3 regions of the Buttiauxella ferragutiae genome follow, and region 3 is predicted to be linked to each of the others. Evidence: predicted binding sites of a transcription regulator. Region 3 holds the regulator's gene; each other region holds the start of a gene.
The links. The regulator LexA, encoded in region 3, represses DNA repair genes until DNA is damaged. The targets are predictions, from matches to a motif close to TNCTGTATGTACATACAGNA.
Positions count from the first base shown of each region.

Region 1 (10,886 bases), 1.9 Mb from region 3:
GATATTTACCATTGCTTGATTATTTCATTTCTGTCGTGTTTTTATTTTTCATGATGAGTGCTGATTCTGGTGCCTATTTTAAACTGGGAATACTTCTATCCGGTTCGCAAAAAGATTTTAAAAATATTTAATGCGGATATGAAAATATAAGTCGGGCCTTAATAGCGAAAGCAATACACCATTTTTACTTCCACCGGAACAGTTGTTTCCGGTGTTTTGTTGTATGGATCATGTCGCGCTCATAACCTTAAAGATCATCCTGTCGTGTTATTGAGCTGGTGCTAAATCGTCAATTTGATAGCGATATTCCTCGCCATCAGCCACAAAAGTGAGCCGTTTAGTGATGCACTCTGGCGCGTCTTCGGCGTGGTGAGAGACAAACAGCAACTGGGTTTCCCCTTCACCAATCAGAATATCAATGAAACGGCGTACTAGCTGGCGATTCAGCGGATCCAGCCCTTGCAGAGGTTCGTCGAGGATTAAGACCGTCGGGTGTTTCACTAACGCCCGAGCGATCAATGCAAGGCGCTGTTGGCCCCAGGAAAGGCTATGGAACGGTGCGTCGGCAATGGCGTTGTCCATACCGAGCATGTTCAGCCATTGGCGAGCCAGTTTTTGCTGGCGGTCAGAAACAGCCTGGTAAATGCCAATCGAATCAAAATAGCCGGAAAGCACCACGTTGCGCACCGTGGTACTAACACGGTAATCAAGATGCAGATTACTGCTGACATACCCGATATGCTTTTTGATGTCCCAGATGGTTTCACCGCTGCCACGACGGCGGCCAAACAGAGTCAGATCGTTGCTGTAACCTTGAGGATGATCGCCGGTCACCAGGCTTAATAACGTCGATTTACCTGCGCCATTTGGGCCGACTATTTGCCAGTGTTCGCCAGGATTTACCGTCCAGGACAGTTTGTGCAGGATTGGCCTGTCGTTATATTCCACCACGCCGTCACGCAGAATAATACGCGCCTGATCCACAGGAAGTGTGTAGCGAGCACTCGGGTCGTCTGCTTCCGGCAGTGCGACGCCCACCAGTTTTTCACTATGGGCCAGTTGTGCAATCAGCGCTTGTTCGAGCAGTTTTTGCTTTTTGCCTACTTCAATCAGCGCACAATCGGCCAGCACGCCCGCAAATTGCACAAAATCAGGAATTTCATCGAAGCGGTTAAGTACCAGCACCACGGTGTAGCCCTGGGTGCTCAGTTCACCTAATAACCCAGCGAGTTGCTCACGGGACTGCACATCCAGCCCGTCAAACGGCTCATCAAGAATAAGCAAATCAGGTTGCGGCATCAGCGCCTGACAGAGCAGCGTTTTGCGCGTTTCACCGGTCGAAAGGTACTTAAAACGGCGGGTTAATAACGGAGTAATACCAAACAGTTGCGCCAGTTTCTGGCAGCGAGCTTCATCTTTAATTTCATCCTGAATAATTTCTGCCGTGGTGCGGCCGGTATCGTCTTCGTCAGGGCTCAACAAATCAGTGTTATTACGCTGCCATTCATCGCTAACTAACTTTTGTAGTTGTTCAAACGAAAGGTGAGCAATACGGGCAAACGAGCACTGGCGCTCGCCTTTTTGCACGGGCAGGGATCCTGCAAGTGCGCGGGCCAGCGCTGATTTTCCGCTACCGTTGGCGCCGACAAACGCCCAGCTTTCACCGGCGTTAATGGTTAAATCATTGAGGGCAAGAGTTCGGGTGTCGCTAAGGTGGAAGACCCCTTGCGATATTTGCAACACAGACATATACCATCCCAGTTTTTGCAGTGATTAAACTCAGATTTACGGATTGCCTGTGTTGTTGTCAATTCACCGTTTGGTTTTAGCACAGAGTGGCGATAATCACGCGATCGGCATTAAAAAATGCTATGACTTTAGCACCTTCTACCAGACTCTGAATTTCTACCACGCTATTAGGAACCGTGGCGCACAGCGTTTGTCCGTCCGGCAATCGCACCAGAACTTCGCTCTGTTCGCCACCTTGCTGAATATTGCTGATAATGCCAGTGAGTTGGTTATCGGCGCCGCTGGCGCGTTGAGGATCCGTAGTGATTTCAACCCACGGCGCTTTAATTAACACCAGCACTTCTTTGCCTTCGCTCAAACCCAGGCGTTCGGCGCTCTGGCGCGTAATGGCGGCTTGCAAACGTGTGGCACCATCCGCCAGTAAAATATCGACATGTTGCTGCACTTGTTCGCTATCGCGATGCAATACGGTGCCGAAAAGCTGGTTACGGGCGCTGGTTTGCAAAGAAAAGCGGGAAATCGCGGCGAGCAGGCTATCGAGCGGTAATGCGTCATCACGCAGCACATCGAACGCTTTTTGCTGGATCTGCGCGAGCAATTCATACAACTGAATCAGGCGTTCGCCGTAACGCGTCAATATTGCACCACCGCCGCCTTTACCGCCGGTCGCTCGCTCAACTAATGTCTCGTCGCTTAACTGATTCATCTCGTTGATAGCATCCCAGGCACTTTTGTAGCTAATACCTGCGAGTTTGGCACCCTGGCTAATTGAGCCGGTATGTTGTATTTGTTTAAGCAGCGCGATACGACGTGGATCGGCGAACAGCCGCTGTTGGAGTTTCAGCGTGAGTAAAATTTCAGCCTGCATAACCGCTCCGCAATAGTAAAAACGTCATTTTCTTCTATTGCGGCGGGATGAGCAAATGGCACAAAAGGAGAGTGCGTTTTTCTGTCAGGTCGTTAGAATACTCGTTCTCACTTTTGTTGGAGGCATCCATGTTAGAGTTACTAAAAAGCTTGGTGTTTGCCGTGGTCATGGTGCCAATCGTTATGGCGGTGATCCTCGGTCTTATCTATGGATTGGGTGAAGTCTTTAACGTCTTCTCAAAAGTCGGTCACAACGACCAGCCGAAACAACACCATTGATTTTCTAAGATTTCCCTAACGCCCGCATCAGCGGGCGTTTGCTTTTTTATCTTCCCTTCATAAATTCAGCAACGGTAGCGCCGCAGGTATCTGCGACAGCAGGTACAACACCAACCCGATTGAACCGCCAACCAGCGTGCCGTTAATGCGGATAAACTGTAAATCCTTACCGATATTCAGTTCAATTTGCCGTGACATATCCTGAGCATCCCAGCTTTTGACCGTGTCGCTAATATGGCGAGTCAGGAAGATGGCGAACTCCGGTGCCATTTTTTGCACTGCCTGCTCCAGATGCTCATTCAGTGAAGTGCGTAGCGCACTGTCAGCAATCAGCGTTTCGCCCAACCACTGCCCGGCCTCTGCAATTCGCTGCTTCACGCGCGAATCTTCAGAATTGACGTCCACTTTCAGCCATTGGCGCAAATCCCCCCACAGTTCGCCCAGATAGCGATTGAACGCCTCATCTTCTTTCAGATAATTTTTGATGCTGTCGGCTTTTTCAGCCATTTGTGGCGAGTTTTTAAGATTGTCGATGAGCTTTAACGTCGCGCGATCAAAAGCCTGGCGGATCTGATGCCCCTGATCATGGCTCACGTCATCCAGAAACGAATTAACTGCACTGGAAACCAGATCGGCGCTATGTTCCCCCAGCCATTCTGTTGGCAGGAGTTTGGCCTTACGTGGATGCTCTGTTTCCAGCCAACGTACAATCTGGCGGGCAATAAAAGCCCGCGTGCTTTCACGTTTTATCAGCGTCAGCATCTGGGCAATAACCGAGTCGAGCAGTTCCTGATGGCGGTTATTTTTAGTCAGGCTTTCCAGCAGCAGGGCACTTGAATGTGTCAAATCGACTTTATCGATGGCCTTGTGAACGGCCTGGCGGATTAAACGCTGAATACGGGTGTCATCCGTCAGGTCTAAAAAACCGCTCATCACTTGCAACAGATGTTGCCCGACACGCTGTGCGTTGTCGGGTTTGCTGAACCACTGGCCAATCATCTGTGCCGGTTCATGGCGACGAATTAGCGCAATAAGGGATTGGGTATCGAGGAACTTTTCTTGCACGAAGATACCCAGATTCTCGCCAATTCTGTCTTTATTGCGCGGGATAATCGCCGTATGGCGGGAGATAAAGGGAATCGGTACGCGATGAAACAGTGCTGCAACGGCAAACCAGTCAGCCAGTGCGCCCACCATGGCCGCTTCGGCGATAGCTTTTAAACCGCTAACCCAAAATCCCGGTGGCAAAAAGAGGGTGGCCACAAACGTTACAGCGGCAACCAGCAGTAAGGACAGCGCAAGGCGCTTGGTACGTTTTAGTTCAGCTATTTTCTCCATTCGCTAAGCATAGAACGGTGAGGGCGGAAGCGGTAGGGCAAGTTTGTATGGTGATTTCTTCCGTAGAGAAGCGCGCTTATTTTTACCACCTAAATTTTCCGCGACTTCAGTTTGTTATAAGAATCTTCCTGTAAGCAACTTGATCGGGATGCTTATTTAAATAATACTGTGTTTATATACAGTATTTGTTGGTGGGGATTTATGGCTCCGTTTGTTTCTATTAATTATTGTCAATCAACGACATCGGGGGCATGACTATGGGGGGATTTCCATCACCGGCGCAGGATTATGCAGAACAGAGCATTGATATTTACCAATTGCTGATGAAGCATCCTGCCACCTATTACATGCGGGCCTCTGACGATTCGATGATTGAGGGCGGCATCGCTAATGGCGATTTACTGGTGGTCGACAGTGCGCGAACGGCGGCGCATGGCGATATTGTGATTGCGGCGATTAACGGTGAGTTTTTTGTCAGGCAATTACAACTCCGGCCCTCCAGGCAATTAATTCCACGCAATCGTGGCTGCAAACCTATTCACCTCGGTACTGATGAGGCGCTTGAGGTATTCGGTGTTGTCACTTTCATCGTGAAGTCGATGAGCTAATAATGTTTGCCCTGGTTGATGTGAATAGTTTTTACGCCAGTTGTGAAACCATATTCAGGCCGGATCTGAAAGGTAAACCGGTGGTTGTTTTAAGCAACAACGATGGATGCGTTATTGCTCGTAACGCCGAGGCCAAAAACTGTGGTGTACAAATGGGGGGCGCTTACTTTAAGCACAGAGAGCTCTTCCGGCAAAATGGGGTTATTGTTTTCAGCAGCAATTACGAGCTGTACGCTGATATGTCTGAAAGGGTTATGACGACGCTGGAAGAAATTTGCCCACGCGTGGAGATTTACTCTATTGACGAAGCGTTCTGTGATTTTTCGGGCGTAAGCCATTGTCTCAATCTAGCGGAATTTGGCCGAGAAATACGTACCACTCTTTTACAGCGTACGCATTTAACTGTTGGTGTGGGGATAGCCCAGACAAAAACACTGGCTAAGCTAGCCAATTACGCGGCTAAGCGGTGGCAACTGCAAACGGATGGCGTGGTTGACCTATCCAGTGTTGAACACCAGCGCAAACTGATGGCGAAATTACCGGTTAATGAAGTTTGGGGAGTTGGCCGTCGAATCAGTAAAAAACTCGACGCGATGGGGATCAAGAATACGTTGCAATTGGCGGAGACTGACACGCGTTTTATCCGCAAACATTTCAGTGTGGTGCTTGAGCGCACGGTACGCGAACTACGGGGGGAATCGTGTCTGGGGTTTGAAGAGTTTATGCCGACGAAACAAGAAATTATCTGTTCTCGCTCGTTTGGTGAACGGGTGACGGAGTACGAATACATGCGTCAGGCGATTTGCAGTTATGCAGTGCGCGCCGCAGAAAAACTCAGAGCCGAGCACCAGTATTGCCGCCACATTTCTGCTTTTGTCAAAACGTCACCTTTCTCAGTCAATGAGCCCTACTACAGCAACCGGGCTACGGTCAAACTGCTAACCCCCACGCAGGACACCCGCGATATTATCGCCGCGGCTACACGTTGCCTGAACGTTATCTGGAGAAACGGCTATCACTATCAAAAAGCCGGGATTATGCTCTGCGACTTTTTTAGCCAGGGGGTTGCGCAGCTCAATCTGTTCGATGAAAACCCGCCAAGGGTCAATAGCGAAGCACTGATGCAGGCGATAGACAGTATTAATAAGAAGGCAGGTAAAGGAGCGCTCTATTTTGCAGGGCAAGGAATTGAGCAACCGTGGAAAATGAAAAGAGCGATGCTTTCGCCGCGCTATACCACGCGTTGGTCAGATTTGCGGATGGTCAAATAGGGCATAGCTGGCATTAGACAACGTCCTTCAGGTAAGTGGAAAAGCGTTGTGGCGAGCAAAACGTTTTTCCCGATCAACATCAGTTTGTGATCCCGGCGTAACCGTGTATGCCCATATACAGGCCAACCATTGCTATCAGGGCGCTTGAGAAATAAGGCGCTCTTCTGGCTATGGTGCTAAAACCGCTCCAGCGTTTCGTTGCTTGTTGCACGCTCACCGCAGCGGCAACACCTACAGTGACCAGAGTTAATGCAAGGCCAATACTGAAACAGACCACCATTGCCGCTCCCAGAGTGAATGCCTTTAACTGGATACAAATAAGTAGCACGGTAATAGCAGCAGGGCAGGGAATTAAGCCGCCAGTGAGTCCGAATAATAATATTTGCCAGTTTGTCACTTCCTGGCCGGTAAAGCGGCGTTTAATGTCGTTCGCATGGGCCAGTTCGTGCGCGTCCTGATACTCTTTAGAGCCCACATCCAGGCCTTCCAGTGCTGAATGATCGTGTTCATGAAACGCGACGTTGTAATCATGCACATGGCCTTGATGACCTAAAGACAGGCGAACAGTAAAGTTGTGGGGCTCAGGGATAGGGTGCTTAGATTCTAAGAAGTCGCCTTTATCAACAAAATCGAACACTTGCGAAAATGTTCCTGCACCACGATGAGTTGTCAGTGAAACCTCATTCGCTTGCCATTTGTTGCCAGACAACGTGCGTAAACGCCATTGCGGGGGCTGATTTTCCTCAAAAATTGAAAGCTCAACGCGCCCGTGACCCGTATTGATGATTCTGGATTCATCATGCGAGTGGTGCTCTGTCTGTTGCTCAAGTTTCCAGAGTTGTTCTCCTTTCCAGGTGCGCCAGAACATCCAGATTGCTGTTCCCAGAATAATAAACGCGGAGATTAACTGTAACCATGGTTCAACAGATTCAGCGGTAAACTGCTTGCTGAGATACATCCCACCAAACGCGATTAGCCAGACGATAGCGGTGTGCGAAACGGTCGCTGCCACTCCCAGCATCACAGCCTGCTTGATACTCCCTTTAATCGCAATGATGAAAGCCGCCATCATAGTTTTGGAATGACCGGGTTCAAGGCCATGTAATGCGCCTAGTAAAATCGCGCTGGGGATGAAAAACCAGGCGTTACCTTGCTGAATCAGTGTTGAGAAATCGTTCATGAGAATGTTTCTTAGTCATTTATTATAAGCGCTGCGATTCTACTCCCCCCCAGTACCGAATACTACCCCCCAGTAGATTGGCAATGATACAATCTTATCTGTACTTCACTTATTGAGGCCTTTGTATGTCGCATACCATCCGGGATAAACAAAAACTAAAAGCACGTACAAATAAAATTCAGGGCCAGGTTGTAGCACTAAAAAAAATGCTTGATGAACCGCATGAATGCGCCGCCGTACTACAACAGATTGCGGCTATACGTGGCGCAGTTAACGGTTTAATGCGAGAGGTGATCAAAGGTCATCTTGCTGAACACATTGTTCATGAGAGTGACGAGGTGAAGCGCGAGGAAGATCTTGAGGTGATATTGAAAGTGCTGGATTCCTATATTAAGTGACCCTGGTTGCCGGAAGTATTGCAGATAAAGAAAAGGGGCTAATCTTTCGATTAACCCCTTGACCTATCAAAGTATTCTGGTCGGCACGAGAGGATTTGAACCTCCGACCCCTGACACCCCATGACAGTGCGCTACCAGGCTGCGCTACGTGCCGACTGCCAAATAATACTACTTATTTCATGATTGTTTGCAAGCCAGCTTTTTGCTAACTGGCTAATAAATAAGCAATCAATTGGCGATGAAGCGTTTCTCGTCGGTCAGTACTTGCAGTAATAATCCCAGCTGCGGCTTGGTTTCTTTAATCGCTTCGCCTTTCAAATTGTACATCCGATAGTTGCCGTTGTTATCCAGCACCAGCGTCATGGTCGGTAACGTAATCGCGAGGCTGTTATTGTCAGCACCCACGACCCAGTTATTGCGTCGAGTTGCTGCAAACAGGTCTTCACCCTGTGAGTACTCATTTGCCGGGTTTTTGACGTGTAGCAGGCGCTGCATCAGCGTGGTCATCACATCCTGATGATCGGTGAGTTTGGCGATGGTTTGTGCCGGAGTACCAGGCCAATGGATAACCAGTGGCACCTGAATGCGTGAGCGTGACCAGGCGAAGGAATCCTGCTCTTGACCCAGCGGCACACCGTGACCTGCGGTAATAATCACTACCGTATTCTGGAGTTTCCCGGCCGCATCAAGTGCGTCAAGTACGCGCTTAATTTGCTCATCAACGTTGCCTGCTGCGCGAGAATAGCGACGAGTAAAGGCTTGCTGATTACTGTCTGCCGTGATGTTTGTGCCATTAAAGGCAACCCAGGAGAACCAGCGGTTGTCATCAGATGCGTATTGCGTCAGCCAGTTAATCCATTGCGAGGCGGTTTGTGTGTCAGACTGGCTTTGCGCAGAAGGCAAAGAGAAGTCGGACAACAACGCCTGGCGATACATTGAAGAGTCGAAGCCATCGGAGGCGAAAAGCCCCAATTGATAGCCCTGCTGGTTCAATGCAGTAATTAATGCGGCAGGGACGCGGGCAGATAAAACACCGTCCATATAGGCCGGTGAGATACCGTAGAACAGGCCAAAGATGCCGTTATCGGTGCCATTACCCGCGCTCATATGCTGAGTGAAGTTAATATTGTTGCTGGCGAACTGGCTCAGATTCGGCAGAGTTTTCTGCACACTTTCGGCATTCAGGCCGTCGACGGTGATCAGCAAGACATTATTGCCCGTTCCCATATCGCGGAATTGCAGGTCACTCAGCGGATACTGTACCGAAACGGCTTCAGGATTACCCTGTTCCACGAGGCGACGCTGGTACTCTTTCGCATCCAGCAGGCCATGTTTTTCAAGGAATCGGCGGGCCGTCATCGGGTAAGAGAGCGGCAGGTTGGCGCGCTGCATAGTAATCGGGCGATAGAAGTTCGCATCCGCCCAGATATACATAATGTGGCTGCTAAAGAAGGCGACAAAAAACAGCGTAACGACGGGTTTAGCATAATGCTTGCGCCGCCCGAGGCTGCGCAGTTTTTGCCAGCTCCAGGTTGCAAACAGCATCTCTATCAATAAAATCACCGGCACGCTGATAAACATCAGCTGCCAGTCACGCGCCATCTCACTCTGGTCGGGGTTAATCACCAGTTCCCAGACAATCGGATTAAGGTGGAGATGGAAGCGAGTAAAGACTTCACTGTCGATGAGTAGCAGCGTCATGCCAGCGGTGGCAAGTGCTGCCGAGAAAAATCGCATCAAACGTTGCGACATGACAATGAATGTCAGCGGGAAGAGGATCAGCAAATAGGTGGCGAAAACCACAAAACTGAAATGGCCGATAACACTCAGCCAGGAATAAATACGACCCGTGAGCGTTGTCGGCCAGTCGGCGACAAACAGATAGCGGCTACCCAGCAGCGTTGCCAGCAGGATATTGAACAGGGCGAACCAATGTCCCCAACTGACCATCTGGGAAACTTTTTCGCGGTAGCGCTGACGGTTAGTCACCATAACGTGTAACTAGAATCCCTTATTGAGCTTTGTCTTCGCTCACGGAGGCTTGCAACGCCTCTGCGAAAGAGCGAGCCAGCGAGCGGCGTTGAGCTGAAGCCACGCTGGTATTAATCAGGTTGGTGACCATATTTCCCAGCACCATCAGGGAAAGATCGGTTGGCGTTTGGTGCTTTTCCAGTACGCTAGCCAGTTCACTCAACAGTTCTTCGACGCGTTCGTCACTATAACGGGATATTTGTGGCATAAATTAACAATCAGTTAGATTCAGGAAAGGGCGTTATCTTACCGTAGGAAGACTTGGTTTTCTGCTTTTTTATCTTCTATTGCACAAGGCTTCCGGCAATGGTTGAATACCGCCGAGTCTAAAAGGAGAGTTTATCATGAGTCTGGATATCAACCAGATTGCCTTACACCAGTTGATCAAGCGCGGCGAAGAGACACTTGAAGTTGTGCTGCGCGATTCTCTGTTGGCAACGAACGGCGCCGTAGAAGAAATGATGGCCGAATTGCACCGTGTCTACAGTGCGAAAAATAAAGCATATGGCCTGTTCAGCGAAGAGAGTGAATTAGCCGAAGCGTTACGTTCACAGCGTAAAGGCGACGAGGATTTCCTGGCGTTCAGCCGTGCAGCGACCGGTCGCTTGCGTGATGAACTGGCCAAATATCCGTTTGCTGATGGCGGCATTGTGCTGTTTTGCCAATACCGTTATTTGGCGGTGGAATATTTACTGGTCGCCGTGCTTAATAATTTAAGCAGCATGCGCGTCAACGAAGAGCTGGATATCAGTTCCACGCACCATCTGGACATCAACCACGCCGATATCGTGGCGCGTATTGATTTGACCGAATGGGAAACCAATCCGGAATCGACTCGTTACCTGACTTTCCTGAAAGGGCGAGTCGGGCGCAAAGTTGCCGATTTCTTCATGGATTTCCTGGGAGCCAGCGAAGGTTTAAACGCCAAAGCGCAGAACAAAGGTTTGTTGCAAGCGCTGGACGACTTTACCAACGAAGCGCAACTGGATAAAAACGATCGTCAGGCCGCGCGTCAGCAGGTTTATGCTTACTGCAACGAGCAACTTCAGGCAGGTGAAGAGATTGAACTTTCTTCGCTTGCGGATGAGTTACCATGGGCTGTCGATGACAAAAACTTCCAGCAGTTCACCGCGGATAAAGGCTATGAACTTGAAGAGAGTTTCCC
Region 1 is NZ_CP093332.1:1,581,257-1,592,142, forward strand. It holds gene modF (molybdate ABC transporter ATP-binding protein ModF) at 268-1,749, opposite strand; gene modE (molybdenum-dependent transcriptional regulator) at 1,826-2,617, opposite strand; gene MNO13_RS07235 (AcrZ family multidrug efflux pump-associated protein) at 2,746-2,895, shown strand; gene MNO13_RS07240 (DUF445 domain-containing protein) at 2,953-4,233, opposite strand; gene umuD (translesion error-prone DNA polymerase V autoproteolytic subunit) at 4,491-4,841, shown strand; gene MNO13_RS07250 (Y-family DNA polymerase) at 4,844-6,112, shown strand; gene MNO13_RS07255 (nickel/cobalt efflux protein RcnA) at 6,192-7,292, opposite strand; gene rcnR (Ni(II)/Co(II)-binding transcriptional repressor RcnR) at 7,418-7,690, shown strand; tRNA gene MNO13_RS07265 (tRNA-Pro) at 7,768-7,844, opposite strand; gene yejM (LPS biosynthesis-modulating metalloenzyme YejM) at 7,919-9,682, opposite strand; gene MNO13_RS07275 (YejL family protein) at 9,702-9,929, opposite strand; gene yejK (nucleoid-associated protein YejK) at 10,066-10,886, shown strand, end outside.
Region 1: umuD (translesion error-prone DNA polymerase V autoproteolytic subunit) is a predicted target of LexA. The motif match lies at 4,398-4,417, and genes of this name have one in related genera.

Region 2 (10,886 bases), 2.1 Mb from region 3:
TTCGCCGCCAGCCGTTTGCCGATGCCGTAAACCAGCGGATCGCCCGAGGCCAGCACCACGACGCGCTTATCCAGGCGCTCGCGGAGCCAAGAAATTAAGCCGTCAAGATCGCTATCCAGCAGACGGGTTTCAGCGCCGATATCAGCAAACAGCGCCAACTGACGTGCACCACCGACCAGAATCTGCGCTTCATTAATTGCAGCGTGCGCCTGCAAAGTGAGGTATTCCGTGGCACCAGGCCCAATTCCGACCACGGTTAGCATCGCTTTTCTCCCGCTAATTCCCCGGCAATCTCTGCGACCGGACGGCTGCTGCCTAACACCTGGTTTTCGAACGAGAACAAAATGGCGTCACATTTTGGCGGGGATTGGGTAAAACGCAGCATCTCGGCAACGCGCTCACAGATACGCATTGCCAGGCGTTCAAACACCCTTTGCCAGCCCTGTTCCGTAATGATTTCGAGCGCCGCTTCGGTGGTGTCGCACTGGTTGACGGCTTCGAGTAACGCAAACGGCGCGCCCATTAACGCGAGGTGAGCGACCAGCGTTTCCATGCGCCCGTCGGCGATGTGGCTGTGAGTGTGGAAAATTCCGGCGGCGACTTTCACCAGTTTGCCGGGGTGGCCAATCAGCACGATATGGCGATATTCGAGGCGCACCGCTTCCTGAATCATGTAGCCGACAAAGTTGCTCATCGTCACCACGCATTCACCATCCAGTTGCAGTTGTTCACGCACAAAGCGTTCGCCGTGGTTGCCCGGCACCAGAATCACTTTATCCAGCCCGGCGGCGCGTTTCATTTCCAGCTCTAACGCCAGCGAACGTTTCCAGCTCTCTTCAGACATCGGCATCACAATGCCGGTGGTGCCGATGATTGAAATGCCGCCCAAAATCCCGAGGCGATGGTTATAGGTTTTCTGCGCACGCGCCTCGCCTTCCGGGGCAAAAATTTCAATTTCCGCACCGCGCTCAGGGCCAATCACTTCACGTACCGCCGCGTCGATAGTCTGCCGTGGCGTGCGGTTGATTGCTGATTCGCCAATAGGCAAGCCGATACCTTTGCGTGTGACCACGCCAATACCGGTGCCGCCGCGCAGGGTGATAGTGCCGCTGTCGTTGAGCTGCACGCGGGCAAATATCAGCATGCCGTGGGTGGCGTCGACATCATCGCCGCCGTCTTTGCGGATAGCCGCCGTCGCCTGTTGGCCTTCGATGACGGGCATTTCAACGTTGAGGTGTAGCGTGACGCCAGACGGTGTCACGATTGAAACCTGGTCAATGACGTGCTGGCGCAGCACCATGAGTGCGGCGACTTTTGCCGCCGCCGTAGCGCAAGAACCGGTGGTGTACCCTTTGCGATACGCCTTACCTTTATGCCAGACGCAATCGGCAGGTTGTTCGCTCACTGAGCCTCCCGCAGGCGATAAAGCAGCGCATTGACAATCGCCGCCGCAACGTTGCTGCCGCCTTTGCGCCCACGCGCCGCAATCGCCGGTAAGCCGCTTTCCACCAGCGCTTCTTTGGACTCTTCCGCCCCGACAAAACCGACTGGTACGCCGATTACCGCCGCCGGTTGCGCGCCTTTTTCCAGCAAGCGAAACAGTGCGGTAGGCGCGTTGCCGAAGACGAAGATCTTTTCGCCCTGTTCCTCTAAGGCAAGATCCACTGCCGCCATCGAGCGGGTCACACCCTGTTCTTTGGCATGTGCCACCACGCGCGGGTCGCTGATATAACAGCGGCAACTGCAACCAAACTCGGCCAACAGGGTTTTATTAATGCCTGAGAGCGCCATGGTGGTGTCGGTGTACAAGGTGCAGCCGCGCTGCAAACTGTTTGTCAGTTGTGCAATGACATCCGGCGAAAACCACAGAATATCCAGCCACTCGAAATCGGCGGTGGTGTGGATAACCCGTTTGATTATCGCTTCCTCGGTCGCATCGTTAAAACGATACGCTGGGTGCTCAGCAGCAATTATTTCGCTAATGATTTCAAAGCTGTGTTGTTCAATAAGCTGCGGTTGTTGCAGGTAGTTCATCGGGTGTCCTTAAGCGATGCCGAGCACGAGTGCGCGCATGGCGGCAAAGAGCAGTAAAGCCAACAGGGAAGCCAGCATCATCAGTTGAATAGTGCGGGTAATGTCGTCGATGGCGACGCCGCGCTGCTCATCGCCCATCCACGGTTTTTCTACCCGCTCGCCAAAATAGGTGTTCGGCCCGCCGAGCCTGATCCCTAGTGCGCCTGCAACCGTGGCTTCAGACCAGGCACAGTTTGGGCTGCTGTGTTGATAGCGATCGCGCCAGCCAATGCGCAGAGCCTGACGGGGATTAGCCCGCAAGCAAAAAGCGGCGATGGTCAGTAGCAGCCAGCTCAGGCGAGCAGGAAAATAATTGGCAAGGTCATCGAGCCGGGCGCTGACATAACCAATGGCACGGTATTTTTCAGTTTTGTACCCCACCATCGAGTCCAGCGTGTTGACCGCTTTGTAGGCCATCGCCAGCGGTGCGCCGCCTAACAGCAGGAAAAACAGCGGAGCAATCACGCCATCGACACTGTTTTCAGCCACGGTTTCTACCACCGCACGGGTGATTTGCGGGCGCTCAAGTTGCGAGGTGTCGCGCCCAACAATCCACGACAATTTTTCGCGGCTTTCGGCAAGGGTTCCATGTTTGAGCGCGCGGTAAACGTCGAGTGCGGCATCGCTCAGGCAACGTGCGGCAAGTACGGTGTAAATCATCCACACTTCGACTAACCACCCGAGCCACGGATGCAGCAGGTTGGCGAGATACAATACGCCCCAGCTCACGCCCCATGTGGTGCCGACCACCACCAGCCACAGCACGCCACCACCGATTTTCAGCGCGCGGTCACTTTTGCAAAATTGGCGAATAATGCGTTGGGTTACGGTGATTAGATTGCCTATCCAGCGCACCGGATGAGGCCAGTGCGGCGGGTCGCCAAACCAGTAATCCAGCAGCCAGGCCACGGCCCAGGCAAGCAATGTCATAGGTGATTCCTCGCAAGCGTTAGCCAGGGGTTGAGCAAATTCGCGCGTTGAGCGAAATGGACATGCAGGTAGCTGGCAAAAGTCGCCTGCTGCTGAACGCCTCCCTGCCAGCGGGAAACGGCGACACCATCACGCCATTTGCAGCAATCTAACGCTGCGGGCAGCGGGCCGTTGAAATCGGAGTAATGAAATTCGTGGCCACGCAAGGTTTCGCCTTTTTTCGCCAGCAAGGTGTTTTGCACAGCGGTGGCCTCGCAATAGCCAAAACGTGTCAGGCGTTGGCCCATCTGGCTATGGCCTGGCAACACGCCGCACATCGAGTGGGTTTCGCCTTCGCTGTCAGTCAGCGTTTCGCCCAAATACATTAAGCCGCCACATTCGGCATACAGCGGAATGTGCTGTTGATGGGCAGCTTGCAGGGATTCGCGCATGCGACTGTTCGCGGCGAGTTTTGCCACATGGACTTCGGGGTAACCACCGCCAAGCCAAATCATCTGGCAGTCAGGGATTTTTGCGTCATGCAGCGGGCTGAAGCGCTGGATTTTCACCCCGGCGTGCTCGAGCATTTCGAGGTTATCGGGATAGTAGAAGTTGAAAGCTTCGTCTTCAGCAAGGGCGAGTGTTAGCCCGTCGGCCAGTGCGGCATCAGCAATGGCGGGCGCAGCACCCTGAGGCAGGGTATTAAGGCGAGATAACGCCAGAAGATGGTCGAGGTTAACGGTTTCTTCAATTTGCTGCGCCAGGCGCTGCCAGTGTTCATCTTGCGGGGAGTGTTCTTGTGCCGGAACCAGGCCGAGGTGGCGCGACGGTAACTCGACATCGGCCATCACCGGCAAGCGCCCTAAGACGGGCAAGCCGCAGTAACGGGTGATGACATCAGCAAGTAACTGGTAGTGGCTGTCGCTGTTGACGCGATTGAGGATAACACCTGCGATGTTTAGCGTTGGGTCAAAGCGCTGGAAGCCCATGACAGTGGCGGCAATGGAGGTAGACACCGCTTTGCCGTCGACCAGCAATATCACCGGGCAACCGAGCTGTTTTGCCATCGCGGCGCTGCTGCAATAGTTGGGGTCGGTGCCGTAGCCGTCGTACAACCCCATCACCCCCTCGATGACGGCCACATCTACGTGCTGCATTTGTTTAGCGAACAAACCATTTAGCGTGGAAGTGGGCAACATGAAAGCATCGAGATTGCGCGAGGCAATGCCGCTTACTGCACTGTGCCAACCGCTGTCGAGGTAGTCGGGGCCAATTTTGAAGGGTTGAACGCAAAGGTTGCGTTGCATGAAGGCGCGGAGCAGCCCGAGCGTGACGGTGGTTTTACCACAGCCGCTGCTGGTGCCTGCAATGACGAATGCGTGTTTTGCTGCCGCTGCCATGGTTGCCTTATCACTGTTTCGGCAAAGCACGGATGTCAGCACGTACGCGCACCCTGAGGCTGCACGCATCTGATGACAACTGACTTCCCACCGAAGGAGTTGTTGAGAATAAGGATGACAAGTCGGTCTTCTGGCTTAGCGTCTCTCTCGCCCGCCCTTCCCAATCATTAGATCAGTGGTTTTGCGGGTTCGTCGGCATCACAGCAGCGGGGGCTGCGGGGGATTGTCACCCCCTTCCCAGCCACGGACTATTTTGGTTAATCGCGTGGCATAAACGAGTCAGTTATTGCGAGCATGACCTTCAAAGCATCACACTCTTAAATATTTAAAAGCAGACACAGTGTAAAAGCTAATAGATTTCGAGAGTTGCGCTATGACAATTTTTACTGATTTTTTAATCTTTACGGTAAATGTCGCTGACGCGTATCTGCCCCCCAGAGACTGGGGATAAAAAAAACCGCCTGGCGGCGGTTGGTAACACTGTTGGAAAAACTCTGCGTAGGTCAGCTAAGCGAAGCGCCATCCGACAACACTGGCGCAAACGGTGGATGACGCTTTCGCTTATCCACCCTACGACAGCTAATTAATCGGCCTTGATTTCGCCCATTACTTTCAGTTTTTTGGAAATTTCACGACGCTCTTTAGACAGTTCAGCGTTTTTGATGATGTAGTCATCAACACGGTCTTCATAGTCGGTTTTCATGCTGGCGATGATGCCTTGAATAGCTTCAATGCTCATACCCGGTTTGATGTAGTCGCTCAGGTTATCAAGCAGCAGAACACGTTTTGAGTTATCGCGGATCTTTTTCTGTACGTCCTGGATTTCACGCTGCAGTTTGTTTTTGCGACGGAACAGACGCACGAACTCAAGCACGTCCTGGAAAGATGGTTTGATTGGTTCCATTTTTATACCCCTGCTAATTTCATACTCGGATTCGTTAAGACAGCCGCCATAAGATAACCTTAATGGTAGCGGCAGCCGCTGATAATTCATTGTTTCGCTATCTTAACCTCAATTGCTGCTGAATCGAAACCAGCAATTCACACCAGGCTGAGCAATTATTTGCGTAACGCGCGACAGATCAACTGCGACAGCAATTCTAGTTGACGAGCAAGTTCCAGACTCAGCCAGACGTAACCATGAATAGGCGTTTCCTGAAGTTTCCCATTTTGGCCATTTTGTATGAGCTCGCGCAACTCGCTGACGATTTCAGTCAGCTTTTCATTGTTCGCTGAAATCGTCGACGGGTTGCCATCGTGCAAGGCCAGTGCGATTGCGGCAAGCGTGCCCTGGGTCATTTGTTGCGTTTCGCGCAGCGTGTGTGCGTTGATCATCAGGAAGTGGCTTTCCCTTGATGCCCAGTAAGCGTTGACCTGCAACTCAAGAGTGCACACCAGATTGCGGCTGACGGTTTGTATCGCCTCGAAGATAGACTTTTGAATATGCGTTTCTTTGCTGCTTGGCCCGATGAGTGCACGCATTCTTACGACATCACTCAACACTTTGTGTAAGTGTTTTTCAAGCCTTGGGCGCTCTAATAAATTAGGTGAGAAGCCCGCGTTGTAAACCCGGCCAAAGGCAGTGACGAAGTTCGCCATTTGTATGCGCCAGTGGATAAAGGCGCGCTGCGGATAAATGCTGGTAAATAACATCGCCAGCAACGAGCCGAAGATGACATCGCCGCTGCGCCAAAGGGCAATTTCCATGTCTCCTGCCGGTGCGCCAACCACTACCGCAAGGGTGATGCCAATCAGCAGAGCCTGATACGGGCGTTTCCCCAGCGCCAGATAGCCGCAGATGAACATGGCAATGGCACACCACACCAACATCAGCGGTAGCGAGAACAGCTCAAGTTTTAGCGCCACAAGTCCCATGACTGCACCGCATATCGTCCCACCAATGCGCTCAAAGGCGCGTGGCACGACGTTGCCCCAAAAAGAGATCGGCCCCATGACCACCACAAGCGTGATCAACGGCCATGTCCCTTCGGGCACTTTCAGAAGATGAACAATAAGAAAGGTGAGAATAAAAGCCAGTGCGATGCGGATCCCATGCACGATACGGTAATTGCGGTATATGCGGATCTCAAATGGGCTTAGTGATTTGTCAGGACGCACACTCAGTTCCCCAGAAAATAAAAAACGGGATTGTACCTGTTTTTATGGAATGAACATCACAAAGTTAGGGGGCATAAGCCCCCTTTAGCATCAGACTTGATCTGCCACCGGAATATACATGTCTATTTCCCAGACTCCACTTTCTGAACCATCGTTAAGATAGTGTTCGAAGCAGGGTTTTCCGGTTATCTGGTAGCTATTATTAGCAAGGACGCTGTCAAAAAACAGATTCCACGGCTTGGCAAAGTCGTTGTCATCCACGCGGGCGCGTGCCACCGCATACTGGCCGCCCTGGATGCTCGTCACAATCACGCCTTCACTGTTATCCGGCACGGTAAAGTTTTCAGCCACCGAGACCACGGTGTCGCAGCGCAGTTTTTCTGCGGGTACGACGTCGGGGTTGTCGTAATAAACCGCCAGCCATTCTTCCCCGGCTATCTGGTGGGTTTTGACCCACAGGGCAAGTTGCTCAAAGCCCTGATGGACCGTTTGTTCCCACGGCCCAACCATATGAAAACCAGCGACTTTACGTTCATTCACTTGTTGTACGTTAAATTCCATATGACCTCCTGACAGATTTAAAAATACTGTATGTTTATACACCACTCTTGTGCAGGGAAACAATCCATTGTCAGGGTGATGTGGTTGCTTTGCGAGCAGGATCGCTTTTTGAAAAACTTTCGCCTGTAGATCCGCCTGTAGATCGTAGTACAGACCAGCCGTTCAGATGAAAAAAAGGGCCGACATGACTGTCGACCCTTTTAACACTGATTAAGGAATTACAATTTGTGGCTCAGATAGTCGCTAAACCGCGACCATGTGCTGCCCTTTTTGACGCCCGTTAGCGTCACCAACGGCCAGTGGGCAATCAGCTTGTCGCGATCAAAAAGCTCGATTTCACCCACATGTTGGTTGGCAGCAATCGGCGCTTCGATCTCTTGTTTGTCGAGGACATATTTGGCTTTGATGTTAGGGACTTCAGATTTTGGCAGCGCCAAAAAAACATCCTGATTTGTACCGACTTCGATCTGTTTTTTATCACCGTACCAGATAGCCTCAGTACCAATTTTTTTGCCTTTATGCAGAACCTGTACGGTATCGAAATTATCCTGGCCCCAGTGCAGTAATTTCCGCGCCTGATCTTCGCGCCCTTTCGGGCTTTCAGCGCCCATGACCACCGCAATTAAACGGCGCTCACCGACCACGCTTGACGCAATAAGATTAAAGCCAGCGCTCGCAGTATGGCCGGTCTTCAGGCCGTCCACATTCAGCCCTTTGTCCCACAACAAACCATTACGGTTCTGTTGCGTGATGCCATTCCAGGTGAGGCTGCGCTCGCTATACATGTGATAAAACTCGGGTTCACCGTGGATTATTGCGCGCGAAAGTACCGCAAGATCATAAGCTGTGCTGTGCTGGCCAGGTGCATCCAGACCATGAACCGTTTCGAAGTGGGTATCGCGCAGGCGGAGTTGCTGCACGTATTTGTTCATCATCGCTACAAATTGTGGCTGCCCACCGGCGACATAATCTGCCAGCGCAACACAAGCATCATTCCCTGAATCAATAATTAACCCGCGGCTGAGGTCATGGACGGTCAGTCGGTCACCCGCTTTCAGGAACATTAGCGACGAGCCATCAAATACCGGATTACCTTTTGCCCAGGCATCTTTGCCGACAGTGACCATGTCGTTTGCCGTGATGCGGCCACTGTCGATGGCACGATCGACCACGTAGCCGGTCATCAGTTTGGTCAGACTCGCCGGGTTGCGTCGCACATGCTCATTTTCCGCTGCCAGAATTTGCCCGGTGGTGTAATCCATCAATACCCAAGAGCCCGCCTGAATTTGTGGAGGGGGTGGCGCATTAACAAAGGTATCGTCGGCAAAAGCGGAGTGAGCAGAAAGTGACAGCAAGGAACAGACAACAAACAGACGGATCTTCAACGATATACCCTCAGTAACAAAAAATTCAGCCGCCACTTTTACTGCAGTTTGCGACTTTTTTCGCAATTAAATTGCAAAAAGATATGAATGAGAGCGCTCGCATACAGTTGAGGAATATACTATTCCGTCATCGCGAAGACTTCTTGCAGGGCGGTTAATGGTTTACCATTGGCGGTTGCAGTACCTGATAACAATGATTGGCCCATGGAGAGGGTTTTAGTGGGATTTCAGTTTAATAACAGTACGTTAAACAACACTCAAGGGCGGGAGTAAACCGTGGATAAGACAACGCAACAACCGACCTTCCTTTTTCATGATTATGAAACCTTCGGTAAAAGTCCATCGCTCGACCGCCCGGCGCAATTCGCGGCGATCCGTACCGACGCTCAATTTAACGTGATTGGCGAACCGGAAGTTTTTTACTGCAAACCGGCGGATGACTATCTGCCACAGCCAGAAGCCGTGATGATTACCGGCATTACTCCGCAACAAGCGCTGGCGCGTGGCGTCAACGAAGCGGATTTTGCAAAACGAATTCACGCCATTTTTACCCATCCAAAAACCTGCGTCGTGGGTTACAACAATGTGCGCTTTGATGATGAAGTGACGCGCAATATCTTTTACCGTAACTTTTATGATCCGTATGGCTGGAGCTGGCAAAACGATAATTCGCGCTGGGATTTGCTCGATGTGATGCGCGCCTGTTACGCATTGCGCCCGGAAGGAATTGTCTGGCCGGAAAACGAAGACGGTTTGCCCAGCTTCCGCCTTGAACATTTGACCAAAGCCAACGGCATTGAGCATGCGAATGCACATGATGCGATGTCTGATGTGTACGCCACTATCGCGATGGCGCAACTGGTGAAAACCCGCCAGCCGCGCCTGTTTGAGTATCTCTACAGCCACCGATCCAAACACAAACTCACCACGCTGATTGATGTTCCGCAGATGAAACCGCTGGTACATGTCTCGGGAATGTTTGGCGCGTGGCGCGGTAACACCAGTTGGATTGCCCCACTCGCCTGGCACCCGGATAACAAAAACGCGGTGATTATGGTCGATTTGGCGGGTGATATTTCTCCACTTCTGGAGCTGGATGCGGATGCGTTGCGCGAGCGGTTGTATACGCCGAAAGCCGCACTTGGTGATACTGCGGCCGTGCCAATCAAGCTGGTTCATTTGAATAAATGCCCGGTCTTAGCGGTGGCGAATACGTTGCGCCCGGAAGATGCAGAACGTTTAGGAATCGATCGTCAACGTTGCCTGGATAACCTGAAGCTATTGCGAGAGCACCCTTCCGTACGCGAGAAAGCGGTGGCGATTTTTGCTGAAGCTGAGCCTTTTGTGCCTTCAGATAATGTTGATGCGCAGCTGTATAACGGCTTTTTCAGCGATGCCGACCGCGCAGCCATGCGTATTGTGCTGCAAACCGATCCGCAGAATTTACCCGCGCTGGACATTACCTTCGCCGATAAGCGGGTTGAGAAGCTATTGTTTAATTATCGGGCGCGTAACTTCCCCGGCACCCTGGATGAAGCCGAGCAGCAGCGCTGGTTGCAGCATCGCCGTGAAGTGTTGTCTCAGGAAGCGTTGCAAGCCTACGCGCAAGAACTGGAAGCGCTGTATAACCTGCATGAAAGTGATAAAGAGAAGACGGCGTTGTTGAAGGAGCTGTTCGAGTATGCGCAGTTTTTAGTGGGGTGATAGCAAGATGTCGGATGGCGCAAGCTTATCCGACCTTGTATCTTGAACCGGTAGCTGGTTAGCTACCGGTTATATGAAACGGAGGAAGCTTGTATCCGACCTGAAGACCTCGATCTTCCGACGTAGCTTAAGCCCTCCGTTTCACCTTTCACGCCACTCAAAATCCGAACGGTAACCAGAAGCTCTGACTTCGCATGTACAAGGCTGGAATGGCGTGTTGGTTCACGTGGAAGGAGATGAAATATGGCTTTTCTCGGTGCTGATATCAGCAAAAATAAAATAGATGTCTGTCTGCTTGTTGCCGGTATTAAAGGTAAGAAAAAGCAGAAAGTCTTCACCAATGAACCCTGTGTGGCCCGCAAAATCATCGACTGGCTGGAGGCCCAAAAATGCGCCTCTGATAATATGACAGTCGTGATGGAAGCCACGGGTATCTACCATGAGAATCTGGCGTATGGGCTTCATGATGCGGGGATTTCTGTCTGCATGGCCAATCCATACCGTGTCCGTGAGTTTGCCTGCGGAATGGATATCCTCACGAAAAATGACACAGTGGACGCATTTGTGCTGGCCTGTTATGGCGAGCTGAAGCATCCCGATGCCTGGGTCCCACCGTCAGTTGAAGTCCGTAAACTCAGGGCGTTGTTGCGTCAGCGCGACGCGCTGAAAGAGGATGTGCAGAGGACGGCCAACCGGCTTGAAAAAGCGCATTCAACCTCGACACCACGGGAGGTCA
Region 2 is NZ_CP093332.1:1,805,316-1,816,201, reverse strand. It holds gene MNO13_RS08200 (cobalt-precorrin-7 (C(5))-methyltransferase) at 1-263, opposite strand, end outside; gene cbiD (cobalt-precorrin-5B (C(1))-methyltransferase CbiD) at 257-1,405, opposite strand; gene MNO13_RS08190 (cobalt-precorrin-8 methylmutase) at 1,402-2,034, opposite strand; gene cbiB (adenosylcobinamide-phosphate synthase CbiB) at 2,044-3,003, opposite strand; gene MNO13_RS08180 (cobyrinic acid a,c-diamide synthase CobB) at 3,000-4,382, opposite strand; cobalamin riboswitch at 4,486-4,677, opposite strand; gene MNO13_RS08175 (DUF496 family protein) at 4,966-5,286, opposite strand; gene MNO13_RS08170 (FUSC family protein) at 5,442-6,500, opposite strand; gene sbmC (DNA gyrase inhibitor SbmC) at 6,591-7,061, opposite strand; gene dacD (serine-type D-Ala-D-Ala carboxypeptidase DacD) at 7,280-8,446, opposite strand; gene sbcB (exodeoxyribonuclease I) at 8,723-10,150, shown strand; gene MNO13_RS08150 (IS110 family RNA-guided transposase) at 10,394-10,886, shown strand, end outside.
Region 2: sbmC (DNA gyrase inhibitor SbmC) is a predicted target of LexA. The motif match lies at 7,086-7,105, and genes of this name have one in related genera.

Region 3 (10,886 bases):
CAGCGCGGTACAGCACAGGTTCATGGCATTTGCCGCACCGGCATTGTTAATACGCACCATCAGTTCAGCGGCAATTTCATTGACAGTTGGCGTCAACCATGCCGGGCGGATGGCCTCAATCGGGTCGATTGAATCGCGCCACTCTGGAACACGCTGGTTCAGGAACGTCATCAGCGGCATCGGTTCGCCAAAGTTAACATAGCCCTGGCCGAGGTTACGCAGCTTACTCAGCCCGCGCACCATCTGCATGAAACTCTCTTTCTCTTTGGTCGCGCCACGCAGCTCTTTCGCGTAAGTCCCCACTTCCATTACATGCTCGTAGCCAATGTAAATTGGCACCAGGGTAATAGGGCGAGTACCGCCGCGCAGCATGGCCTGGATGGTCATCGACAGCGTACCGGTTTTCGGGTCGAGCAAACGCCCGGTACGAGAACGGCCACCTTCCACAAAGTATTCAACGGAATAGCCACGGCTAAACAGCTCGCCCAGATATTCACGGAACACGGTGGAGTAGAGTTTGCTGCCTTTAAAGGTACGGCGGATAAAGAACGCACCGAGGCGGCGGAAAATCGGGCCGGCTGGCCAGAAGTTCAGGTTGATACCCGCTGCGATGTGCGGAGGAACCAGTCCCTGGTGATAAAGCACGTAGGACAACAGCATGTAGTCCATGTGGCTGCGATGGCAGGGCACATAGACAATCTCGTGGCCGTCATGAGCCAGTTGGCGCACGCGTTCAGCGTTATGAACGTTGATGCCCTGGTACAAACGGTTCCACGTCAGACCTAACACGCGGTCAGTCAAACGCACGGCTTCATACGAGAAGTTAGCGGCAATCTCTTCCATCAAAGCAACAGCATTCTGCTGGGCTTTTTCATGGGAGATTTTCTTGCTGCGCGCTTCATCTTCTACTGCACGAGCAATAGCTTTTGAGGCCAGTAGCTTATTGAACAGATCCTGGCGTACCGGCAGACGCGGGCCGACAGTCGCTAAACGCTGGCGAGCAAAGTGCATACGCGCTACGCGAGCCAGTTTTTGGGCGATTTTTTTGTCTGTACCGTGGTCGGTTGCCATCTGGCGCAGCGAAACCGGAGCGGAGAAACGCACAAAGCTGTCGCGCCCAAGCCAGGAAACAGCGAAAAATTTCTGGACGCCGTTCAGCATCTTTAATGGCGGATTCACTTCGCCTTTTTCGCGCCCAGGGGAGCGGCCAAACATCACCGATACTGGCACCATCTGCACATCCAGATTTGGATTGCTGCGGTGTAAGTCGAGGTAATCGTGGAACAGTTTGATCGACTCTTCTTTTGGCGTGTAATAAGTGAAAACACGCGGGCCGCCATGGATAAAGACATAGCGCGGCAATACCGCACCGTCGATTTCTAACGGCTCGAGAGGGTCGGGCAAGTTATGCGCGAGACATTGTGCGCGCAGCGTTAATAAGTCCGCCTTGGAGTTATACGGCAGGACATACATAATCGGGCGTGTGGGATCTAAGCCCAGTTCGGCTTGTGGATCTGCCGGAATGGACTTGCTCTTTACCAGAACGCCTAATGGTAAATTAAGTAATTTGTAGTAGATTCTTGGCCAGCCTGACATAAACGATGTAAAGCCTCAGGTTAATGATGCAAATTCGCCGCAAGAATATCAGAATCTGGCTCAGATTTCTGTGGCGTTGCAATATAGATAAGCATTGACCCAAATAATTTGAAAAGGTTTCCCAAAATGGCGAGCAGTACCACTGGACTTACCCGTATCATCAAAGCCGCAGGCTACTCATGGAAAGGGCTCAAAGCAGCCTGGATTAACGAAGCGGCTTTCCGCCAGGAAGGGGTTAGCGCGCTCATCGCCATCGCCATCGCTTGCTGGTTAGATGTTGACCCTATCACCCGTATTTTACTGATTGGTTCTGTTGTGCTGGTCATGATTGTCGAAATTCTCAATAGCGCTATCGAGGCGCTTGTTGACCGTGTTGGTACCGATTACCACGAGCTTTCAGGACGAGCCAAGGACATGGGGTCTGCTGCCGTATTAATCGCCATTATCCTCGCAGTTATTACCTGGGTCACACTGCTTTGGCCGCATTTGCGATGATCTTTCCAGAATAGTTAAGTCCCTGGTTTTTTGCTCAATTTGTGGTTCCAAAATCGCCTTTGACTGTATATACTCACAGCATAACTGTATAAACACCCAGGGGGCGGAATGAAAGCGTTAACTACCAGGCAGCAAGAGGTGTTTGATCTTATTCGGGATCATATCAGCCAGACCGGCATGCCACCGACTCGTGCCGAGATTGCTCAACGTCTGGGGTTCCGTTCTCCGAACGCCGCTGAAGAGCACCTGAAAGCACTTGCCCGTAAAGGCGTCATTGAGATTATCTCTGGTGCGTCGCGCGGTATCCGCTTGCTGGTGGAAGAAGTTACCGGTATTCCGCTGGTTGGGCGTGTTGCTGCGGGGGAACCACTCCTTGCACAACAGCACATCGAAGGCCATTACCAGGTTGACCCATCACTGTTTAAACCAAATGCCGATTTCCTGTTGCGCGTTAGCGGGATGTCTATGAAAGACATCGGTATTATGGACGGCGACCTGCTTGCAGTTCATAAAACTCAGGATGTGCGTAACGGCCAGGTTGTGGTGGCGCGTATTGACGACGAAGTGACTGTTAAGCGCTTAAAGCAGCAGGGTAATACCGTTCATCTTCTGCCTGAAAATAGCGAATTTGAACCTATTGTGGTTGACCTGCGCGAACATAGCTTCTCTATTGAAGGGTTGGCGGTTGGGGTAATTCGCAACGGCGACTGGCTGTAAACTTCTCCAGATGATGCGCTTTAATGCGCATCATCGTCTTAATTCTCTTATCTCTTCCTGGATTGGCCATGCGATTTTTCTCGACGGCTGACAGAGCTCTCTGGCGCCTCGCCTTACCCATGATTTTTTCCAACATCACCGTGCCTTTACTGGGCCTTGTTGATACCGCGGTAATTGGTCATTTGGATAGCCCTGTTTATCTTGGCGGTGTCGCTATTGGTGCGACGGCAACCAGCTTCTTATTTATGCTGTTGCTGTTTTTGCGCATGAGCACCACCGGTTTAACTGCCCAGGCATTTGGTGCCAATAATCCCTCTGCTTTAGCGCGTGCACTGGTTCAGCCCTTGCTATTGGCGTTAGGAGCAGGGGTGGCGATCGTCTTACTGCGTGAACCGCTGATATCCCTGGCCTTGCATATCGTCGGCGGCAATGAAGATGTTTTGTTGCAGGCCCGGCGATTCCTTGAAATACGTTGGCTTAGTGCGCCAGCCTCGCTTGCCAACCTGGTCTTGTTGGGCTGGTTGTTAGGCGTTCAGTATGCGCGTGCGCCAGTTATCTTGCTGGTTGTCGGAAACGTACTGAATATCGTGCTGGATGTGTGGCTGGTTATGGGGCTACACATGGATGTTCAGGGCGCGGCACTCGCCACCGTCACCGCAGAATATGCGACGTTTATCATTGGTTTGCTGATGGTGAAAAAGGTCATGGGTTTGCGCGGAATCAGCTTTGAGATGCTCAAAGAGTCCTGGCGCGGGAATGTGCGGCGTCTGCTGGCACTCAATCGCGACATCATGCTGCGCTCGCTGTTGCTACAGGTCTGTTTCGCCTCAGTCACTATCTTTGGCGCGCGGTTAGGTAGCGAAATCGTCGCGGTTAACGCCGTGTTGATGACGCTATTAACCTTCACCGCCTATGCGCTCGATGGGTTCGCCTATGCCGTTGAAGCCCATTCCGGGCAGGCGTTTGGCGCTAAAAACCGTGGTCAATTGCTCGAAGTATGGGGCGCTGCATGTCGCCAGGCGGGCTTAGTCGCTCTTATGTTCGCCGCTGTGTATGCGCTGTTTGGTGAGCACATTGTTTCGCTTCTTACCTCTATCCCTGAATTGCAGCTACAGGCAGACCGCTACTTGCACTGGCAGATTGTTTTGCCCGTTGTTGGTGTCTGGTGTTATTTGCTGGACGGCATGTTTATTGGCGCAACGCGAGGTACGGAAATGCGCAACAGCATGGCGGTTGCGGCATTGGGATTTGGGCTGACGTTGCTCACCGTGCCTTATCTGGGAAATCATGGTCTGTGGTTATCCGTGGCTGTGTTCCTGGCTTTGCGCGGACTGTCTTTGGGATGGATTTGGCGTCGCCATTGGCGGGATAACAGCTGGTTTCCGGCTGGAACTCCTGGTTAGTTACAGCTCATAGTTAGTTACAACTCATAGTTAGTTACAACTCATAGTTAGTTACAACTTCTGACGCGCTTTTAATCGCACTCCAGTATGCTGATTTGCCACTTGATTTTGGGGCAAGTCAGCATCATTTCTGTTACTTCTGTGGTTCAATGTTCTTAGTTTTCCCCTCACAGCCATATCCTTGACTACAATTATTTCCACGTCCAGCAGATAGTGAGTGTCAGCCAAACGGCAGCACCTGGGCGTTGTTAACTATTAGCAGTTCTTAACCGAACGATGAGGATATTATTATGAATAAAGACGAAATCGGCGGTAACTGGAAACAGTTCAAAGGCACAGTAAAAGAGAAATGGGGCAAACTGACAGACGATGACATGACCGTCATCGAAGGGAAACGCGATCAGCTTGTCGGTAAAATTCAGGAACGCTATGGATATGCGAAAGATCAGGCAGAGAACGAAGTCGTTGATTGGGAAAAACGTAACGATTACCGCTGGTAATCTCATCCCTCATATGTGTTAACTCTCATAGGCTAACCTGCCCTGGTACATGGATGTACCGATCCCCTCCATACTTCAAGCTACATCTTTTGGCTGCATTCACTTACCGCTTCAATGCAACTCGAATTATTTCGGGTTCAGGCTAGCGTGACTTCTTCTTACTCTGAATGGTGTGGTCATGCCCGCATTCTTCCGGGTGGCTACAGGCTTCAACTTCCGCACACGCGCTGCATAAACCATGCGCCTCAATGACATTGTGGTGTAGAGCAAATCCTGACTGGGCAGCCAGTTGATTCATAATATCTTCCACACCTTCCGCGCTATGCTCCTTCACCGCGCCACACCTGTCGCAAATCAACATCGCTGATGAGTGAGTCGGCTGATCAATCAGATGGCACAAAACATAGCTGTTGGTTGACTCGACGCGATGGACAAAGCCTTGTTCGAGAAGAAAATCGAGCGCACGATACACCGTCGGGGGTTTAGCTTGCGGTTCACTGGCGCGAAGTAAATCCAGCAAATCATAAGCGCTGATTGCACCCGCTTGCTGCGTCAATAAACGCAACACTTCCAGGCGTTGTGGTGTCAGGCGCACATTACGCTGTTCGCATAGTTTTTCAGCCTGCGCTAACACGTTTTGTGAAGTCGTGATGTCCATCAGCATTCCCCTGTAGATTAGCCCTACACTCTATCACAACGCGCAATAAACGCCGAGTGGTGCGCCATGCTGGCCACAGCCTTTTGAGATGACTATCCCGGAGTTTGCTATGAATAAACCTGATTGCATTCGTCACTGGAAAGAACTGGAAGGTGAAGATGACTCAACTTATCCAGACAGTGCTGAACTATTTTCCATTGGCGCGCCATTGGCTCGCAAACTTGGGCTAACACGCCTGGGGATTCACCACGAGCGCCTGCTCCCTGGCCGCCGGACGTCCTATCCGCATGCGGAAAGTAGCGAGGAAGAGTTTGCTTATGTTCTGGAAGGGCATCCACAGGTGTGGATTAACGGCCACCTTTACTCACTTGAACCGGGTGATAGTGTTGGTTTCCCGGCCGGGACGGGCGTCTGCCATACCTTCATCAACAACACCGAGCATGAAGTCCGGTTGCTGATTGTGGGTGAGGCCAACAAAGCCGAAAACCGAATTTATTACCCGCTAAACGCGAGCTATGCCGCACAACGCCAGGATCGCTGGATTGACCACCCGCCGCAGTTTTTTGGCCCACATGACGGCCATCCTTCACGAAAACCGAACGGTAAACTATAAATATGTTTACAGGGAATTTTTGAACTCATAATCCTGATGGAGAGAAACGGGATTTCGATGGGATAAACATCCCCCTTTTTAGCTTTTTATTCACAGCAATAGTCCGCCTCTGTTCAGTCATAACTGGCAGGGGCAAGTTATGCAATCTGATTAACAGACGGGCGAGCGGTGAATGAAAAAAATTAAAACTCTGGTGGCGTTCAGCGCCGCCTCTTTATTTGTGGCAAATCAAGCCAGTGCGGCAGGTACCTGGTCAGAAGCTCGTAGTGATGCAATGGGGGGTACGGGCGTTGCTTCAGCGAGTTATGGAAGTGGAGTGCTAACAAACCCTGCGCTGCTGGCAAAGGCAAAACAGGACGACTCAGTGACAGTTATTTTGCCCTCCGTGAGCGGGCAAATGACAGATAAAGATAACCTGCAGGATCAGATTGATGGCATTAGCGATACGGTCGATCAATACCAGAACGTTATCGACGATCTTACCCTGCAGGATATCCTTTTAAACCCAAATGGTTCACTTGGTCAGCTTCAGGGCGCTGCGGGGAGTTTGGCTGGCGAACTGGAAGATCTGCGAGGTAAAACAGCAAACGCGAAAGCCGGGGCGAGTATCGCAGTCAGTATTCCAAATGATGTGCTGTCGATGGCATTTGTCGCAAAAGCCTATGCGCGAGCACATGTGAGTTCCTCTATTGATCAACAAGATATTGATTATCTGCACAGCATCGCGAATTCCAGGGTTGTTGCCGGGGGAGTCGCACTAGATGCTGCCGTTAATGGCTCTGATGTTATCACCAGCAATCTCAACTCCACTGCATCTGGGCGCGGCGCAATTGTCTCCGACTATGGTGTGGCGCTGGCGAAACAGTTTGATCTAAACGGCGTGCCTGTCTCTGTTGGCATCACGCCGAAACTGCAAAAAACCTGGCTGTACAACTACACCACATCAATCTATTCCTACGACAGCAGCGACTGGAAAAATAGCCGCTATCGTAACGACGACACTGGCTTTAACGTTGATGCGGGTGTGGCAGCTGATTTTGGCGAAAACTGGACTGTCGGTCTGAGCGGCCAGAACCTGATTTCACATGACATTGATACCAAAGATATCTTGATCACTAATGGCAGGACGGGCGAAACCGTCAACTATAAAGACACTTATCAGATTCGCCCGTTAGTGACGGCGGGCTTAGCCTGGCATAACGATTTCATCACCCTTAGCGCCGACGGCGATCTCACCGAAACAAAAGGTTTCAAAAGCGAAGACGATTCACAGTACGTTGGCGTGGGCGCTGAAGTTACGCCGCTGCCGTGGCTTGCGGTGCGCGCCGGTTACCGGGCTGACGTCAAATCAAACGATAGCAACGTCTTTACCGGTGGGGTTGGCTTTGCGCCATTTAATCGCGTTCACATCGATTTAATGGGGCTGTACGGCGAAGACGAAACCTGGGGGGCAGGGGCACAGCTTAGCATGACCTTCTGATGAAAATAGCCGTCGGGACGAGCGAGTGTCCCGGCGCTGCTTTATGCTATAGTGGCGACCCTTTTTTAACCGTAGCCCGTAAACGCCCAGTGCCTATGTCCTCACAAACAAACCAGACCCTCTTCCAGCCACATCGTTTCTCTATTGCGCCGATGCTTGACTGGACTGACCGCCACTGCCGCTATTTTTTGCGTCAGCTTTCAAGCCAGACACTGCTGTACACCGAAATGGTGACCACCGGTGCGATCATTCATGGCAAAGGGGACTATCTGGCGTACAGCGAAGACGAGCATCCTATCGCGTTGCAGTTGGGGGGTAGCGATCCGGCGGCTTTAGCGCAATGCGCGAAACTGGCTGAAGAACGTGGCTACGACGAAATTAACCTCAACGTAGGTTGCCCATCTGACCGTGTACAAAATGGCATGTTTGGCGCGTGTCTGATGGCTGATGCCCAGCGGGTTGCCGATTGCATCAAAGCGATGCGCGACGTGGTTTCTATTCCCGTCACCGTCAAAACGCGTATTGGCATTGATGACCAGGACAGCTACGAATTCCTGTGTGATTTCATCGGTACAGTCGCCGGGAAGGGCGAATGTGAGATGTTCATTATCCATGCCCGTAAAGCGTGGCTTTCGGGCCTAAGCCCGAAAGAAAACCGTGAAATTCCGCCGCTGGATTACCCGCGCGTGTATCAACTCAAGCGTGATTTCCCACACCTGACGATGGCCATCAACGGCGGTATCAAAACGCTGGAAGAGGCAAAAGCCCATCTGGAACATATGGATGGCGTCATGGTCGGGCGCGAAGCCTATCAGAACCCAGGCCTGCTGACCGCGGTTGACCGTGAAATTTTTGGTATTGATGCGCCGGAAGTCGACACCGTTGCTGCGGTTCGTGCCATGTATCCGTACATAGAGCGTGAACTGGCAAACGGCACTTATCTTGGCCATGTCACCCGCCACATGCTGGGCTTATTCCAGGGGATTCCGGGTGCACGCCAGTGGCGTCGTTATCTGAGTGAAAACGCCCACAAAGCCGGTGCCGGGATTGATGTCGTGGAACATGCGTTGTCATTGGTTGCGGACAAGCGCTAACTTTTGTCGGTAATAACCTGGCTAGTTGCTCAGGTATTGCGGAGTTGATCACAACCTCGCATCTTTCTGGCTAAGTTTGCAGGCTGTGGCGTATCAATTATTTACCAAATCTGACAATATTACTGGGTCACGAAAAACGAATTCATCGCGCTGTACCCTACATACCGTGCGAACAAAAAAAGAATGGGCTTCCCTCGGGAGGCCCAAATTCTTTTATGGAATCAGCAGGCTAGAACCTTGCGTGCTACGGCTCTCCAGCGTTTTATGTGCCAAAGCGGCATCGCTTAAGGCGAATTTCTGGTTTTCAGCCACATCGACTTTTATCACGCCGCTGGCAATCAATGAGAACAGCTCATTGCAAGCTTCTTCCAGCTCTTCACGCGTGGTCACGTAACCATTCAGTGACGGGCGAGTAACATACAGCGAGCCTTTCTGGTTAAGAATCCCCAGATTCACCCCTGTAACCGGGCCAGATGAATTACCAAAACTCACCATCAATCCCTGGCGCTGTAAGCAATCCAGCGATGCCTCCCAGGTATCTTTCCCCACCGAATCATAAACAACCGCGACTTTCTTGCCGCCTGTCATCTCTTTTACGCGTTCGACAAGATTCTCTTCGCGATAGTTAATGGTTTGCCAGGCACCGGCGTTTTTGGCGCTTTCTGCTTTTTGCGCCGAACCCACCGTACCAATCAGTTTGGCACCCAGCGCTTTGGCCCATTGGCAGGCGATAAGACCCACACCACCGGCGGCGGCATGGAACAGGAAAACTTCGTTGGCTTTAATATCGTAGGTTTTACGCAACAGATAATAGACAGTTAGCCCTTTGAGGAATGACGCGGCGGCTTGTTCGAAAGAGATGGCATCGGGCAGTTTTGCGGCTTTATCCGCTGGCACGTTATGCACGCTGCTGTAGGCACCAAGCCCGGATTGCGCGTAGACAACTCGATCACCAACTTTAAGATGCGTGACCGCGCTGCCAACTTTACTGACGACACCCGCAGCTTCAGTACCGAGGCCACTTGGCAGCATCGGTGGCGGGTATAAACCACTGCGAATATAGGTATCAATGTAGTTGATACCAATCGCTTTGTTCTCAACTTGTACTTCGTTTTCTGCTGGGGCGTTTGGGGTGAATTCAACAACTTTTAAGACTTCAGGGCCGCCATGTTGACTAAATTCAATGCGCGTTGCCATGAGAACTCCTTCTGTTTCCTCGGAGGGAGATAGAGTAAACTCTCGTTCCTCTTATCTGATTTTGGTAACTCCCTCACTATGGCAGGAAATAAACCCTTCAACAAACCGAAAGAACCCCGCGATCGTCAGATGGAAGGGCTGAAAATGCCGCCACATTCTCTGGAAGCGGAGCAATCGGTGTTGGGCGGTTTAATGCTGGACAACGAACGCTGGGATAACGTTTCCGAGCGCGTCGTGGCTAACGATTTTTTCAGCCGTCCACACCGCATGATCTTCACCGAAATGCAGCGTTTGCTCGAAATGAGCAAGCCCATCGACCTGATCACGCTTTCTGAGTCTCTGGAATTACAGGGCAACCTCGAAAGCGTTGGTGGTTTCGCCTATCTGGCCGAATTATCTAAAAATACGCCAAGTGCTGCGAACATCAGTGCTTATGCCGACATCGTGCGTGAACGCGCCGTTGTTCGTGAAATGATTGCCGTGGCGAATGAAATCGCCGATGCCGGTTATGACCCGCAAGGGCGTACCAGCGAAGATTTACTCGATCTGGCCGAGTCACGCGTGTTCCAGATTGCTGAGAGCCGCGCGAATAAAGACGAAGGCCCAAAAAGCATCGACCAAATCCTCGAAGCGACCGTTTCGCGTATCGAAACGCTCTTCCAGACCCCACACGATGGTGTGACGGGCGTGGATACTGGCTACCATGATCTGAACAAAAAAACGGCCGGTCTACAGCGTTCCGACCTCATTATCGTGGCCGCGCGTCCATCGATGGGTAAAACCACGTTTGCGATGAACCTGTGTGAAAACGCCGCGATGTTGCAGGAAAAACCGGTGCTGATTTTCAGCCTCGAGATGCCAGGCGAGCAGATCATGATGCGTATGCTGGCGTCGCTGTCACGCGTCGACCAAACCAAAATCCGTACCGGCCAGTTGGATGATGAAGACTGGGCGCGTATTTCGAGCACCATGGGCATCTTGCTTGAAAAACGCAATATGTACATTGATGACTCATCCGGCCTGACGCCAACGGAAGTGCGATCACGTGCGCGCCGTATCTACCGCGAACATGGCGGCCTGAGCCTGATCATGATCGACTACCTGCAATTGATGCGCGTGCCGTCGCTTTCCGA
Region 3 is NZ_CP093332.1:4,960,950-4,971,835, reverse strand. It holds gene plsB (glycerol-3-phosphate 1-O-acyltransferase PlsB) at 1-1,596, opposite strand, end outside; gene MNO13_RS22860 (diacylglycerol kinase) at 1,723-2,091, shown strand; gene lexA (transcriptional repressor LexA) at 2,200-2,808, shown strand; gene dinF (MATE family efflux transporter DinF) at 2,877-4,211, shown strand; gene MNO13_RS22845 (CsbD family protein) at 4,502-4,711, shown strand; gene zur (zinc uptake transcriptional repressor Zur) at 4,854-5,369, opposite strand; gene MNO13_RS22835 (cupin domain-containing protein) at 5,479-5,982, shown strand; gene MNO13_RS22830 (conjugal transfer protein TraF) at 6,155-7,462, shown strand; gene dusA (tRNA dihydrouridine(20/20a) synthase DusA) at 7,558-8,556, shown strand; gene MNO13_RS22820 (quinone oxidoreductase) at 8,770-9,753, opposite strand; gene dnaB (replicative DNA helicase) at 9,832-10,886, shown strand, end outside.